One region of the Neobittarella massiliensis (ex Bilen et al. 2018) genome, then DNA from elsewhere that is predicted to be linked to it. Evidence: predicted binding sites of a transcription regulator. Region 1 holds the regulator's gene; each other region holds the start of a gene.
The links. The regulator NrdR, encoded in region 1, represses ribonucleotide reductase genes. The targets are predictions, from matches to a motif close to CACNANATNTNGTG.
Positions count from the first base shown of each region.

Region 2: a site for NrdR is predicted at 1,840-1,853, ahead of H8K20_RS09515 (vitamin B12-dependent ribonucleotide reductase). Genes of this name have one in related genera too.
Region 3: a site for NrdR is predicted at 2,034-2,047, ahead of H8K20_RS09475 (anaerobic ribonucleoside triphosphate reductase). Genes of this name have one in related genera too.

Region 1 is NZ_JACOGI010000001.1:1,035,145-1,040,518, forward strand. Features, by position in the region: gene H8K20_RS04760 (precorrin-8X methylmutase) at 1-585, shown strand, start outside; gene H8K20_RS04765 (preprotein translocase subunit SecD) at 735-2,135, shown strand; gene secF (protein translocase subunit SecF) at 2,125-3,081, shown strand; gene nrdR (transcriptional regulator NrdR) at 3,233-3,694, shown strand; gene H8K20_RS04780 (DUF4363 family protein) at 3,777-4,154, opposite strand; gene H8K20_RS04785 (DUF421 domain-containing protein) at 4,167-4,844, opposite strand; gene H8K20_RS04790 (spore germination protein) at 4,976-5,374, shown strand, end outside.
Region 2 is NZ_JACOGI010000002.1:82,817-88,190, forward strand. Features, by position in the region: gene H8K20_RS09515 (vitamin B12-dependent ribonucleotide reductase) at 1-1,740, opposite strand, end outside; gene H8K20_RS09520 (helix-turn-helix domain-containing protein) at 2,165-2,509, opposite strand; gene nifJ (pyruvate:ferredoxin (flavodoxin) oxidoreductase) at 2,709-5,374, opposite strand, start outside.
Region 3 is NZ_JACOGI010000002.1:71,527-76,900, reverse strand. Features, by position in the region: gene H8K20_RS09485 (hypothetical protein) at 1-472, shown strand, start outside; gene H8K20_RS09480 (4Fe-4S double cluster binding domain-containing protein) at 1,041-1,703, opposite strand; gene H8K20_RS09475 (anaerobic ribonucleoside triphosphate reductase) at 2,273-4,549, shown strand; gene nrdD (anaerobic ribonucleoside-triphosphate reductase) at 4,738-4,908, shown strand; gene H8K20_RS09465 (carbohydrate kinase family protein) at 5,245-5,374, shown strand, end outside.

The DNA.
Region 1 (5,374 bases):
GAGATCATCACCCAGGAGCTGGGACCAAGGCAGCTAGATCCCCGGCAGGCGCCGATCATCAAGCGCTGCATCCACACCTCGGCCGACTTCGACTACGCTGATAATCTGTATTTTTCTGATGGGGCGGTAGAGCGGATGCTCGCGGCTCTGCGCGCCGGGGCACACATCGTCACCGATACCCAGATGGCCAGAGCGGGCATCAATAAGACGGTACTGGCCCGTTTTGGCGGGCAGGTACACTGTTTTATGTCTGACTCTGATGTGGCCGCTGAGGCCCGTCAGCGGCAGGTTACGCGGGCGGTGGTTTCGATGGAGCGCGCTGCGGCGCTTTCGGGGCCGCTGCTGTTTGCCATCGGCAATGCGCCCACAGCGCTTTTACATTTGGTGGAGCTGGCTGGCCAGGGGTGCGTGGGGCCGGCCGGTATTATTGGTGTACCGGTGGGCTTTGTCAACGTGATCGAATCGAAAGAGCGGCTGATCGAGAGCGGGCTGTGCTGTATCGCAGCCCGGGGGCGTAAGGGGGGCAGCAATATTGCCGCCTGCATCTGCAATGCGCTGCTGTATATGGCCGACGGCCGGCAGTGATTGGCCTGCACGGGGGCGCTTATTGACTTTTTATCCGGTTTTCAATATAATAAACGTTGTGTATACGGTAATTTGCACGACCGTCTGCCGCTTTTCGGTAGGCGGTCGTGACAGGTATATTACCGAATTTGGCATGGGAGGAAACCCAAGTGAAAAAGAGAGGAAAAGCTACGTTCTTCGTCGTTGCGGCTCTCATCGCGTTCTTGGCCTACACTGCACTGTTTGGCATCACCAGCCAGTACGGCGACGTCAAGACCCCGATACTCAAGGGTGTGGACACCATCCGCTGGGGCATTGATATCCGCGGCGGTGTGGACGTGACCTTTACCCCGCCCGAGGGCACCAAGGCGACCAAAGACGAGCTGGCCGCGGCGGAATCGATCATCCAGCAGCGGCTCATCGCCCAGAACATCACCGACAACGAGGTCTACACCGACTACCAGAATCAGCGCATCATCGTGCGTTTTCCCTGGAAAGACGACGAGACCGATTTTAACCCCGAGGCGGCCATCAAGGAGCTGGGCGAGACGGCCGAGCTCACTTTCCGTGAGGGGGACAACCGCGATTCGAGCGGCAACCCCACCGGGGTGACGGCGGAGAATATCATCCTCACCGGCTCGGACGTGAAGAGCGCCAAGGCCGGCCAGAACCCCAACAATCAGGAGATCGTGGTACAGCTGGAGCTCAATGACAGCGGCAAGGAGAAGTTTGCCGCCGCCACGAAAAAACTGGCCGGTGTGGGGCAGATCTCGATCTGGCTCGATAACACCCGCATCAGCGCGCCGGCGGTAAACGAGGAGATCCCCAACGGGGTGGCCACCATCTCGGGCAACTTTACAGCCGAGACCGCCAAGGACTTAGCCGACAAGATCAATGCCGGCGCGCTGCCTTTTGCTCTTACTGCCGACAACTATAACTCCATCAACCCGACCCTGGGCATGGGCGCCAAAGACGCGATGCTACTGGCCTGCGGTATCGCCTTTGTGGCGGTGTGCATCTTTATGATCGCTGTATATCGGCTGCCGGGCGTGGTGGCCTGCATCGCTCTGGTGGGGCAGGTGGCGGGCGCCTTTGCCGCCGTATCGGGCTATTTTGGACCGTTCCCCAGCTTTACGCTGACTCTGCCGGGTATTGCCGGTATCATTTTGGCGGTGGGTATGGGCGTAGACACCAACATCGTCACCTCCGAGCGCATCAAAGAGGAGATACGCGCGGGCAAATCGGTGGGGGCGGCTGTCACCTCTGGTTTTAAAAACAGTTTTTCGGCTATTTTTGACAGCAACATCACCATGGTCATCGTGGCGGTGATCTTGATGGGTGCTTTTGGCCCGCCGTCGAGCCTGTTTGCCAAATTGCTAAACCCCATCTTCCAGTTCTTCCCCTCAGCTATCACCGGCGCCATCTACTCGTTTGGCTACACGCTGCTGGTGGGTGTGGTTATGAACTTCATCATGGGCGTGACCGCCTCGCGGCTGATGGTCCGCTCGCTCTCCAAGTTTAGGTGTTTTGATAAAAAATGGCTGTTTGGAGGTAAAAAAGATGAAGCGTAATCTCGATATCGTGGGAAAGAAGAAGATATTCTTTGCCATCTCATCCCTCATCGTCGTCTTTACGGTGGTCTTTGCCCTGATCTTTGGGGTGAAGATGGACATCCAGTTTACCGGCGGCTCTATCATCACCTACTCGTTTGACGGCGAGCTGGACGAGAGCGCCTTTGCCAAAGAGCTCTCGGCGGCGCTGGACGCACAGCTGAAGACCCAGCTGTCGGAAAATACCGTCACCAAGAAAGACAACATCATCGTCACCTTGGGGGCCAAAAAGAATGTGAAGGCCGACAAGGTAGAGGCGGCGCTGCAGACGCTGCAGGAGAAATTTCCCGACAACAACATCCAGCAGGAGTCCATCAACTCGGTGAGCGCCTCAATGGGCAGTGAGTTCTTTATCAAGTGTATCGCCGCGGTGGCGGTGGGCGCTATTTTGATGATCCTCTACATCGCTTTCCGCTTTCGCAAGATCGGCGGCTGGTCGGCTGGTGTTATGTCGGTCGTGGCGCTGATGCACGATGTGTTCGTGATCTTTGCGGTGTTCGTGCTGTGCCGCATACCGCTCAACGACAGCTTTATCGCCGTGGTGCTGACTATTTTGGGCTACTCCATCAATGCGACTATCGTGATCTATGACCGCATCCGCGAGAACAGTCGCATACACAGATCGATGTCTGTTGCCGAGCGGGTGAACCTGAGCATCAACCAGACTATGACCCGCACAGTAAACACCACCATCACTACAGTGACCGCAATGGTCATTGTGTGTATCATCGCTCTGATCTACGGTGTGGACTCGATCTTTACCTTTGCTTTCCCCATGATCATCGGTATGATCTCGGGCCTGTACTCGAGCGTGTGCATCAGCGGCCCGCTGTGGGTAACCTGGCAGGAGCACAAAGCCAAGAAAAAAGCAGCGGAAAAGCTGGCTCCCAAAGCCAAAAAGAAATAGCTATATAAAAGAGAAGTGCCGTCTACGTACAGCACTTCTCTTTTATTGTTTACGTGGGGACACGCCGCGTGTTATAATAGTCGCATATGGTTTTCTTATTAAAAACTGGACAACTGGCCTGCCGGCTGCCCGGAAAGGATGCTTACCCGCCATGAAATGCCCGTATTGCGCCCACCCCGAGAGCAAGGTGATCGACTCGCGCCCCACCGACGACGGCGAGAAGATACGCCGACGCCGGGAGTGCCTAAGCTGCCACAACCGTTTTACTACCTACGAGGTGGTGGAGAGTCTGCCGCTGATGGTGATCAAAAAGGACAAGTCGCGAGAGCTTTTCAGCCGCGCCAAGCTGCTCGACGGGCTGGTCCATGCCTGTGAAAAGCGGCCCATTGCGCTGGTCCAGCTGGAAAATCTGGTGGCTGAGATCGAGAACAGCTTTTTAAATTCGATGAAGAGGGAAGTGACCTCTACCGAGATCGGCGAATGTGTGATGCAAAAACTCAAGGACATCGACGAAGTGGCCTATGTGCGCTTTGCCTCGGTCTATCGGCAGTTTCGTGATATCGATACCTTTATGGCCGAGCTGCAGGCACTGCGGGAGAAGAGCCAGAAGTAGTTTTACGGATTAAAAAAGAGCAAAAGAGAGCGAAACTACCGGCGAGTCAGCCGGTAGTTTCGCTCTCTTTTTTAGTTGGCGATCAGGTAAATATCTCGAGAGACATGTTGTCGCCTTTTAAGATGTGATCGAGACTGGATTTAAGGGAGTACGTCTCGCCCAGATAAAGGGCATAGTCTCCCTTTTCGAGATAGCCCTGCATTTTGTAGATGGAGGTAGCCAGTTCCTCGGCGTATTTGCGGTTGATGAACAGGCTGATAGTGGGCTTGCACTCCTCCCATGTCTTGAGGAGTTTTTCGTTTTGCCGGTACAGCGATTCGTCCTCGGACTGGGCCAGCAGCACCACGTCATCGAGCTCCTCGCTGAGCTTTTCGTACTTTTGGGTGAGAATTGTGGTGGAGGTAACTGCGATGGCCACACAACCCAAAAAGATGAGCAGCGAGATCAGTATGCGCTTCATTGGTGTACCTCCTTACTTTACCTGCTCTTTTTTGACCAGTTTGATATTGCGGTGGTCGTCGCAGGTCAAGAGAAAAATGTCTTCGACCCGGCAGTTGCTGGCACCGGCTTTTTCGAGGATAAAGTCGGAGGAGACCCCGATCTCCTGCATGTTGTGGTAGAGCATTTTTCCATCGCTCACCAGCACGATGTCCGGGGAGTCGTCGCTGCCCTGAAGCTGCATGTCTTTGTTGTTGACGGGGGTGACACAGTAGCGGGGCAGTACGCTCATTTGCCCGTTGGTCTCGACAATGGCGTAGTAGACGTCTTCCAGTTTAAAGATATCTTTGAGGCGCAGCTCTTCCATCAGGTCTTCTACTGTCATGCGCAGTGTTTTGAGCTCTTGCTGGACGATTTTTCCCTCACGGATGACCACCACTGGCGACCCGGTCACCAATTTGCGAAAGCCGCGGCTCTTGAGGGAGAAAAAGGAGAGGAACACTTCGAAACAGATAATGAGCAGGATAGGCAGGATGCCGGCCAGGAGCGGGATATCGGTGTTCTCGATGGGCAGAGACACGATGTTGGAAATGAGCAGTGTCGTCACCAGTTCGGACGGCTGCAGCTCACTGATCTGCCGTTTGCCCATCAGCCGCAGAGCTACCACGATCACCAGATAAAGTATGGTCGTGCGTATGATCAATACTAACATAACATCACCTGCAGCTAGTATCGGCTGCCGCCGAATAGATTATGCACCTGATATTTGGCGGTGGGCGGGCGCGGCTGCCGCTGTATGAGCCGCGTGCTTTTCGTCTACACTACCAGGCGAGGTGATATAGGATGGATCGACTGTCGACCGACATAACGAAAAACATCGTATCGATGCGTGCTGCTATGCAGAACTCTTCTGATTTTATCAATAAGCCGCTGCAGTTGGGCGGTTTTCGCTGTGAGCTGCTCATCTGTGAGGGGATGGTGAGCATCAGTACGCTGGCCGAGCTGATCATAGAGCCGCTGCGGGAGTACCGGGATCAGGTATACCCCAGTGCCCAACAGCTATATGTGGAGCTGACGACGGCCGATTATCTGGCCGCCGACCAGAAGATCGTACTGACCACCGACGAGGTGATGCAGTTTATGATGTCTGGCTTTGCGGTACTGCTCATCGATGGCTGTGACAAAGGTATTGCCATGGGGGTGCAGGGGTTTAACTTTCGCTCGGTGTCGGAGCCGTCGGGG
Region 2 (5,374 bases), on a different contig from region 1:
GGCGGGAGCAGCCGGCTGAGAGCCGTCTTTTACCTTGCCGATATTGAGCACCTGGTTGTCACGGCTGCCGTCGCGGTAGATGGTCACCCCTTTGCAGCCCAGCCGGTAGGCCAGCATATACACCTGGGCTACATCTTCTAGCGTGGCGCTGTTGGAGAAGTTGACCGTTTTCGATACGGCGTTGTCGGTGTACTCTTGAAATGCCGACTGCATCTTCACGTGGTACTCCGGTGTCACGTCGTGGGCGCACACGAATACGTCGCGGATATCCGCCGGGATCTCCTCGATGTGGGCGATGGTCCCCTCTTTAGAGATCTTGCGCATCAGCTCGTCAGAGTACAGCCCCCGCTGGATGAGCCGTTCCTTTAAGATGGGGTTTACTTCGATGAGTTCGGTCTTGTCCATCACGTTGCGAATGAACACATAGGCAAATACCGGCTCTACTCCGCTGGAGCAGCCGCCGATGATCGACAGCGTGCCGGTGGGGGCGATGGTGGTGATGGTTCCGTTGCGCAGCGGCGCCTGGTCTTTATAGATGCTCTGGCTAAACAGCGGGAATGGGCCGCGCACCTTGGCCAGTTCCTGGCTGGCCAAATGCCCCTGCTCGTTGATAAAGCGCATCACTTCCCGGGCCATCTGCACGCCTTCATCCGAACTGTACGAGATGCCCATGTACAGCAGCATGTCGGCAAAGCCCATTACGCCCAGGCCGATCTTGCGGGTGGCCTTGGTCACCTCATCGATCTTGTCGATGGGGTATTTATTCACGTCGATAACATTATCTAAAAAGTGAACTGCCGCGTGTACGGTGGCTTTTAATTTGTCGTAGTCGACCCGGTAGCGGCCGTCCTCCCCCTTTTTGAGCATCTTCACCAGGTTGATAGAACCCAGGTTGCAGCTCTCATAGGGCAAAAGCGGTTGCTCTCCGCAGGGGTTGGTGCTCTCGATCTCGCCCTGTGCGGGCACTACATTGTCTCGGTTGAGCCGGTCTAAAAAAATGATGCCGGGCTCGCCGTTGTGCCAGGCGCCCTCGACGATCTTGTCAAATACCAGCTTGGCATTCTGGTGGCCCACTACCTTTTTGGTAGAGGGGTCGATCAAGTCGTAGTCGCCGCCGGCAATGACCGCCGCCATAAAATCCTCGGTAATGCCCACCGAGATGTTGAAGTTGGTGATGTCGGCGTTGTCTTTTTTGCAGTCTATAAAAGACAGGATATCCGGGTGGTCCACCCGCAGGATGCCCATGTTGGCCCCCCGCCGGGTGCCGCCCTGTTTCACCGCCTCGGTGGCCATATTGAATACCCGCATAAAGCTGATGGGCCCCGACGCCACCCCGCCGGTAGAATTTACGGTGCTGCCGTTGGGCCGCAGCCGCGAAAAGCTAAAGCCGGTGCCGCCGCCCGACTTGTGTATCAGCGCCGCCTGCTTGATGGCCTCGAAGATATCTTCCATCGAGTCGGCCACCGGCAGCACGAAACAAGCCGACAACTGCCCCAACGGCCGCCCCGCATTCATCAGCGTGGGCGAGTTGGGCAAGAACTCCAGCTCGGTCATCATGTGGTAAAATTTGTCGGCCAGGGCCGCTACATCGGCCTCACGGTCGTACTGCAGGTCGGCGGCGGCTATGGCTTTGGCCACCCGGTGAAACATTCCGTCCACCGTCTCGGTGACTGCTCCTTCCTCATCGCGGATCAGGTACCGCCGCTCCAGTACCGTCTGGGCGTTTTTAGAAACTGACATGCTCTTTTTTCCCTCTTCCTCTATGTGGTATTATATCGCGGCGGCTGCCCGCCAACTAAATCAGCACGCTGCATTCATCATGCAAAATTCAGCATGTAACACTATATATTGTATCACTGCGACCCTATCAACGCAATATATTTGAAAATACTGTAGTGACGATATTTGTTGGGCAGGTTTGGGCAAGTTTGGGCAGGTATACTTATTTTCTATGCGATATGCGCCACGCCGATAAAAGTATGTCGCGACACCGTCCTAGATAGGCATTTTTATCGGCTGCAGCCAGATGGTTTGTAGCTTTCCCGCATTGGAGTGGTACGGTATCCTTGTCTAAATACAGCGCCAAAAAAGAGCGCTGGAACAGTCTGCCTGTCCGGCGCTCTTTTTTACAGGGTCCAGCAGTGCAGCACCTCTCGGTACCTATTCACGGCTTTTCTATATCCAGTAGCTTGCACACCGCCGGCTGCATCTTTGGCAGCGCGCGGTACTGTTTGAGCAGTCGCTGCTCCGCGGCGGTCAGCGCCGGACCGGAGATGGGCGGTTGCGGCAGTGTCGGCGACTGTAACGCCGCCAGGGGCAGCTGCAGCCCGGCGCAGATTTTTTGCAGGTTATCCAGCGCAGCGCCCCCCACCCCGCTTTTCAAGATCGAGAGCAGCGTGGAGTACGGCATGCCGATCTGTGCGGCAAAGCTCTTTACGGTCATTCCCCGCTGGGCGATACCTTCCCGGATCACCGCGCTGCGGTCCTGGTTATCGATCGTTTCTCTCATCTCCGTTGCCCCTCTCTGCAGAGCGCCCGCTTCGGGCACTGCCGGCTTTTTGTGCAGTGTTTACCGCTCCAGTATAAAGAGTATAGCACAGCGGCAGTAAGCGGTGCAAACAGCCAGTAACTGGTGCAAAACGCCAAGCTGCCCCAGCACAAAAAAGGCCGGAGACCGAAGTCTCCGACCTTTTTATAGATGATGTAGATTACTCTACGTCGTACAGTTTAGACAGTTTCAGCAGATGCTCGTACTTGTCGGCTGCAAACTTCTCGGCTTTCTCGAACAGGTCCTCGGCCCGATCCGGGAAAGAGCGGGTCAGCGAGGTGTAGCGGACCTCATTCTTGATGAAGTCGCCGTAGTTGGCAGTGGGGGCCTTGCTGTCCAGCTGGAACGGGTTCTTGCCCTGTGCTTTCAGGCGGGGATCAAAGCGGAACAGGTGCCAGTAACCGGCCTGAACAGCGTTTTTGATCTCGGCCTGGGCATTGACCAGACCACCGCGGATACCGTGGTTGATGCAGGGGGCATAACCGATGACCAGCGAGGGGCCGTTGTAGCTCTCGGCCTCGACGATGGCTTTCATGCACTGGTTGTAGTCGGCGCCCATACCGACCTGGGCCACGTACACATAGCCGTAGCTCATGGCGATGGCAGCCAGATCTTTTTGTTTGATCTCTTTGCCGGCCGCAGCGAACTGCGCCACAGCGCCGGTGGGGGTGGCCTTAGAGGACTGGCCGCCGGTGTTGGAGTACACCTCGGTGTTGAACACCATGATGTTCACGTCCTCGCCGGAAGCGATCACGTGGTCCAGACCGCCGAAACCGATGTCGTAGGCCCAGCCGTCACCGCCGAAGATCCAGATGGATTTCTTGGCCAGGAAGTCTTTGTCCTCCAGGATGGCTTTGGCGGCGTCAGAGCCGTCTTTCTCCAGCTCACAGACCAATTTCTCGGTCGCGGCCTTGTTGGCATTGCCGTCGTCCACGGTGGACAGGTACTCCTCGCAGGCGGTTTTCAGGTCGCCGGTGGCGTCTTTGCACAGAGCGCACACATCGGCGATCAGGTGGCTGCGCAGGGTAGCTTGAGCCAGGTACATGCCGTAGCCGTACTCAGCGTTGTCCTCAAACAGCGAGTTGCCCCAGGAAGGACCTTTGCCCTCTTTGTTGGTGGTGTACGGGGTAGAGGGCGAGCTGCCGCCCCAGATGGAGGAGCAGCCAGTGGCGTTGGCGATGTACATGCGGTCGCCGCACACCTGGGTGATCAGCTTGGCGTACGGGGTCTCGCCACAGCCGGCGCAGGCGCCCGAGAACTCGAGCAGCGGCTGTTTGAACTGGCTGCCCTTGACGGTGGTCTCTTTGAACTTGGCAGCCACCTCGGGTTTGGCCTCGATCTCGGTGCCGTAAGCAAACACGTCGGCCTGCTCCAGCTGGCTGTCCAGCGAGTTCATGACCAGAGCCTTCTCGCCCTTCTTGCCCGGGCAGACGTTGGCGCAAGAGCCGCAGCCGGTGCAGTCGAGGACCGAGATGGTCATGGCGAACTTGTAGCCGGGCATACCGGTCATATCGGCAGTCTTCATGGCGGCGGGGGCCGCAGCTGCCTCTTCCTCGGTCAGCACCACCGGGCGGATGACCGCGTGGGGGCAGACGTAGGAGCAGAAGTTACACTGAATGCAGTTGTCGGGGTTCCAGGTGGGAACGTCCACGGCGATACCGCGTTTCTCATAAGCGGAGGAGCCCAGCGGCACGGTGCCGTCGGCGCAATCCTTAAAGGTCGAGACAGGCAGGCTGTCACCTCTCTGGGCGTTGATCGGCTCCAGGATGTTGGTGATGTAGTCGACCAGCTCGGGGCGGCCCTCGATGGCGCCGGCCTCGGCGGCCTCGTCGGTGGCAGTGGCCCAGGAAGCCGGGACCTCTACCTTGACGACGCGCTCCATGCCCTGCTCGATAGCGGCGTGGTTCATGGCCACGATCTTCTCGCCCTTCTTGCCGTAAGAGGCGGTGGCGGCGTCTTTCATGTACTTCACGGCGTCGTCGGCGTCGATCACGCCCGACAGCTTGAAGAAGGCAGACTGCAGGATGGTGTTGATGCGGCCGCCCAGGCCGATCTCTCTGGCGATCTGCACACCGTCGATGGTGTAGAACGAGATGTTGTGCTCGGCGATGTAGCGCTTATCTTTGGCGGGGATGTGTTTCTCCAGCTCTTCCATGGTCCAGCCGCAGTTGAGCAGGAAGGTACCGCCGTCTTTCAGGTCCTCGACCATGTCGTATTTGCCCATGTAAGAGGGGTTGTGGCAAGCCACGAACGAGGCCTTGTTGATCAGGTAAGTAGACTTGATGGGGGTGTGGCCAAAGCGCAGGTGCGAGATGGTCACGCCGCCGGACTTCTTGGAGTCGTAGCTGAAATACGCCTGGGCGTACATGTCGGTGTGGTCGCCGATGATCTTGATAGAGTTCTTGTTGGCGCCCACAGTGCCGTCGGAACCCAGACCCCAGAACTTGCAGTTGGTGGTGCCCTCGGGGGTGGTGTCGGGCAGAGCCACGTTCTCCAGCGACAGGCCGGTCACGTCGTCGACGATGCCGATGGTGAAACGCTGCTTACCGCAGGTCTTGCCGTTCTCATACACCGCGGCGATCTGGTCGGGGGTGGTGTCCTTGGAGCCCAGACCATAGCGGCCGGTCAGCACGGGCACGTTCTCGAACTTGCTGCCCTTCAGGGCGGCGACGACATCCAGGTACAGCGGCTCACCGATGGAGCCGGGCTCCTTGGTGCGGTCGAGGACCGAGATGGTCTTTACCGTCTCGGGCAGAGCGGCGATCAGGTGCTCGGCCGAGAACGGGCGGTACAGGCGAACTTTCACCAGACCGACTTTGCCGCCGT
Region 3 (5,374 bases), on a different contig from region 1:
AAAGCTGGTATGTGCGGCGGGCATGCTGGGGCTGGCTCTGTTTATGCTGGGGGAGATGGCGCCCAAGACGCCGCCCACCGCCGAGCAGGTGCGCGCCGCGCTGACAGCACAGGGATACGCGCCCCAGGAGATGGGGGCGGATGAGCTGGCGGACTACCCGGGCCTTGCACGATATATCTCTGCCGGAGACGGTCAACTGCAGTTTTCGGTATATATATTTGATGATCCGGGCGCTGCGCGGGATACCTATGAGCGGGCGCACCAGCGCATCGTATCGCAGTGGATGCAGAGCCCATTTACCGACACGGTGACCCAGCGGTCGAACTATGCCGTTTACACGCTGCAGGCCGGAGATATGTACGCGGTGGCGGCGTATATAGGGCAGACTGTGGTATACGGGTACTGTGACTTGGATCATAAAGAGCAGCTGGTACGGTTGTTGCAGGAAATCGGCTATATGGATGCCGCCTAACTTATAATGAAAGCACCGATCTGCAGGCTGATTGTTATTCGCCGGACTAAAGAGCACTGGTCCAGGAGGCTATCAGATCTGTACATGAGGGATAGGAGGCGTTTTTTTGCCGCGGTATACCTATTTTTTTCTGTGGATGATCTTAAATTTTATAAGTTCCCTCTGGATGATCGACTGGTTGCTGCAGGTGGCGGGTATGCCGAGGCTGGAGGCCAAACGGTTTATGCTGCGCCAGAATATAAGACGCTTTCAGCGGCTGCTCGATCAGATATGGCGGCATGCACCCGACCGGGGACGGCTGAACCGGGTGTACCTGGTCATGGTTTTGTGTACGGCACCGGGTGTTGTGTGTATGATGGCGTCCCTATCCCCCCACACCGATACCCTGGATGTCTTTTTGCGTTGGGCGGCGGTGCTCTTACCAATATTTGTATGCATTTTGGCCGCCGTGGGCGTTTGTTATAGATGGAAGAAAAAACACACCCACCGGCGGTAAGACCCCTTTTGACAAAAAGGAAGAGGAGGACGGTATATCCTCCTCTTCCTTTTTAGAGACTGGCAGATATGGCTAGTGATGCCCCCCCTTGGGACACACCCGCATGCAGATGCCGCAGACCGCGCCGCGGCCGATGTGCTGGAAGGCGCGCTTCATGTGCTGGCTACAGGCGGCGGGATCGAACATCTCTTCGCGGCAGCGCACCTCGTTCCAGTTTTTGCCCAAAATGGCCAGCGCCGGGCAGGCCTGCTGGCAGATCGTGCAGCTGCCGCAGCTCTCGCCGGTGGGGCGGGGCGGCGTATCCAGCGCGGGGCAGTCGCAAAACAGGGTGCCCAGGCGCACCCGCGGGCCGTACTGGTGATGGATGAACAAACAGCTTTTGCCGATGTAGCCCGCCCCAGCCATGCAGGCCACCTTTTTGTGGGAGTAGCGACCCTGGTAGCTGGAGCCGGGCAGATTGACGCTCTGGGAGGCGCCGATGGGGATATACCGGTAGCCGTGTTGCCCCAGCAGCAGACCGATACGCAGCAGGCAGTGGTCGATATAGGCGTTGACGGTGCGATAGTGGTGAAAGTAGGAGTGGGTGGGAGCGCCGTCGATCTCGTCGACGATGGCATTGGACAGCGGCACGGCAATGCTGACTGCATAGGGGGTGCCGGGCATATCGGGCACGGTGACGAATTCTGCCCCCGCCAGCCCCAGCTGGCGGCAGAGCGCCTGTATTTTTTCTCGCATGATGATACCTCGCAAAAAACATGGATCGCTGTGGCCATCTGTAAATAGCGCACAGCCGTGATCGACCTCATTTATATACTTTCGACAGGCTTCGCCGGACGCATTTTGAGACCTGCCGCGCGGGTAAAAAAAATTTTAAAGAGACCCCTACACTGGATATTGTGGTCTGATACACAGTATAAAATTTTTGCGTACCACTGTAAAGCAAAGTGGCAAAAACCGCATGGATATGGGAAACAAGAGTAAATAAGTATACATTCTATCTGTATTTATTTTTTGTAATATTACATTTTGTATATCTCACTTTCACAAAAGCTTGCTTTGCAGCAACACAATATATAGTGGTCCAAATAAAAAACACCTACTAATTATAGGATTTTCCTGTTGACATCCCCTGAGGGTTGGCTTAAAATAATGCTAGCACAGACCGATCTGCATGTCGTGGCTACTTTGCGTGGTGGTCACGGTATTTTTTCGCAGTCGTTCCCCTGGCTATTTTGCTTATCGACCGGCTGGCTGCCGGTGCACAGTATGTGATATAGAATGGTACTACAAAAGGAGACAGCGACATGATCGAGACCATTGTGAAGAGAGACGGGCGCACGGTCCGCTTTGACAGCGATAAGATCGCCAACGCCATCTTTCTGGCCGCCGCACAGCTGGGCGGGCAGGACTACCAGACGGCCAAGGAGCTGGCCGGCATGGTGGAGCAGTACCTGGAGGGGGAACTGCACAACACCTCTCCCACAGTGGAGGACATTCAGGACGCGGTGGAGAAAGTACTGGTGGACCAGGGGCACGCCCGCACCGCCAAAGAGTACATTTTGTACCGGGCCGAGCGCAGCAAGGTGCGGGAGATGAACTCGCGCCTGATGAAGGTGTATGAGGACCTGACCTTTCAGGACGCGGCGGAAAACGACATCAAGCGCGAGAACGCCAACATCGACGGCGACACCGCCATGGGCACCATGCTCAAGTACGGCTCGGAGGGGGCCAAGCGCTTTTACGAGATGTTTATTCTCGACCCCGAGCACGCGCAGGCCCACATCAAGGGCGATATCCACATCCACGATATGGATTTTTACACACTGACCACCACCTGCTGCCAGATCGACCTGGATAAGCTGTTTACCGGCGGTTTTTCTACCGGACACGGCCACCTGCGTGAGCCCAACGACATTCAATCCTACGCGGCGCTGGCCTGCATCGCCATCCAGTCTAACCAAAACGACCAGCACGGCGGCCAGTCGATCCCCAACTTTGACTATGCGCTGGCCAAAGGCGTGATCAAGACCTATAACCGGCTGTACCGGCAGAACCTGGGTAAGTGCCTGGAGCTGCTGGCCGACCTGCCCGACGGGCAGCAGGCCGCCGCAGCGGTGCTGGATAAGCTGCAAAAGGCCGGTTTTGCCCCGGCGCTGGAAGACGCCGAGGGCTTTGAAGATGCGCTGAAGGCGGCGCTGCAAGACGGCATTTGCAGTGCCGAGACCGCCGCGACGGTAGCTGCACACACCAAGACCTACGCGGTGAAAGAGACCCGCCGCGCCTGCTACCAGGCCATGGAGGCGCTGGTACACAACTTAAACACCATGCATTCGCGCGCCGGGGCACAGATCCCGTTTAGCTCGATCAACTACGGCATGGACGTGAGCCCCGAGGGCCGGCTGGTCATCGAGAGTGTGCTGCTGGCCACCGAGAAGGGGCTGGGCAACGGCGAGACCCCCATCTTCCCCATCCACATCTTCAAGGTAAAAGAAGGGGTGAACTACAACCCCGGCGACCCCAACTACGATCTGTTCAAGCTGGCCTGCAAGGTATCGGCCAAGCGGCTGTTCCCCAACTTCTCGTTCTTGGACGCACCGTTCAACGCCATGTACTATAAGCCCGGCCACCCGGAGACCGAGATCGGCTACATGGGCTGCCGCACGCGGGTGATGGCCAACAACTACGACCCCGAGCGGGAGATCGTGAGCGGGCGGGGAAACCTGTCATTCACCTCGATCAACCTGCCGCGCATCGCCATAAAATCCCACGGCGACATCGACTGGTTCTTTGAGGAGCTGGACCGCAAGATCGACCTGGTCATCGACCAGCTCAACCACCGCTTTAAGATCCAGTGCCAGAAAAAAGTGAAGAACTACCCCTTCCTGATGGGGCAGGGGGTATGGATCGACTCGGAGAAGCTGGGGCCGGAGGACACGGTGGGCGAGGTGCTCAAACACGGTACCCTGACTATTGGCTTTATCGGTCTGGCCGAGTGCCTGAAAGCGCTGATCGGCGCCCACCACGGCGAGAGCAAAGAGGCCCAGAACCTGGGGCTGGAGATCATCGGGTTTATGCGCAAGCGCTGTGACACCGAGAGTAAGCGTACCGGGCTCAACTACTCGCTGATCGGCACCCCGGCCGAGGGGCTGTCGGGCCGGTTCGTGCGCATCGACCGCGAGGTGTACGGCGAGATACCCGGTGTGACCGACCGCGACTACTACACCAACAGCTTCCACATTCCAGTGTATTTTCCCATCGGCGCCTTTGACAAGATAAGGCTGGAGGCCCCGTACCACAATCTGACCAACGGCGGCCACATCTCGTATGTGGAGCTGGACGGCGACCCCCTGCAGAACCTGGACGCCTTTGAGCAGATCGTGCGCTGTATGAAAGAGGCGGGCATCGGCTACGGGTCGATCAACCACCCGGTAGACCGCGACCCGATCTGCGGCTATACCGGCATCATCGGCGACGTGTGTCCCCGCTGCGGCCGGCGTGAGGGGGAGGGGATCAGCCCCGAAAAGCTCAGGGAGCTGCAGCGCCAGTACCCCGGGGTGCCCCAGTTCGTGGGCATTGAATAGACAGAAGGAGCGGCACTGGCGACAACACCACGCACACATGAACACCGGCATCAACGCCTACACAAGCACCGGGCCGACTGCCGAGCGCGCAGCCGCGCACCGCGAAGATAGACATACACTTTTTATAAGCAGCAAACAGGAGACCGTACAGGGCCTGGGGCCCTGCCGCGACCAGGGAGGTAACGACTATGGCACAGAAAACCGCGACCAATGAAAAATACATCGGCGAAGGGGTGGGCTTTGAGCGCATCCGCCGCATCACCGGCTATTTGGTGGGCACCATGGACCACTGGAACAACGCCAAGCGCGCCGAGGAGCACGACCGGGTAAAACACGACGTGCAGATGCAGAAGCTGTAAGCGCAGATGCCGCTTGAGAGAGCGCCTGACTGAGCCCCGCCCGGGGCCGGCCGGGCGCTCTTTTTTTGCCGGGTGACAGGACATAGAAAAGAGCGACTAAAAATGCCGCACCTTTCACAAAAAAAGCAGGGGAACAGACGGGGTGGCAGCCGCTTTTTTGTGCACTATAGCGCATGTGGCCGGCGGGTGTCTGTAGCCTTTAACAATGTGAGAAAAAGGCCTTGCAAAAGGATTTATGGCAGCTTATAGTAGGGATATGACCGACACACAGCGGGGTGGGGTTTCTCTCCCGCGCTGTTTTTTATGTAGCGGCAGGACTTTGGAGGAGGTTTTTATATGGATTATATCGTAGCTGGCATCACCATCACCAACGACGTGGTGTTCGCCGACGGCACCAAGAGCGACTGCCACCTGGGCGGGGCCATCTTTGCCCTGGAAGGGGTGCGGCTGTTTACCGACAATGTGC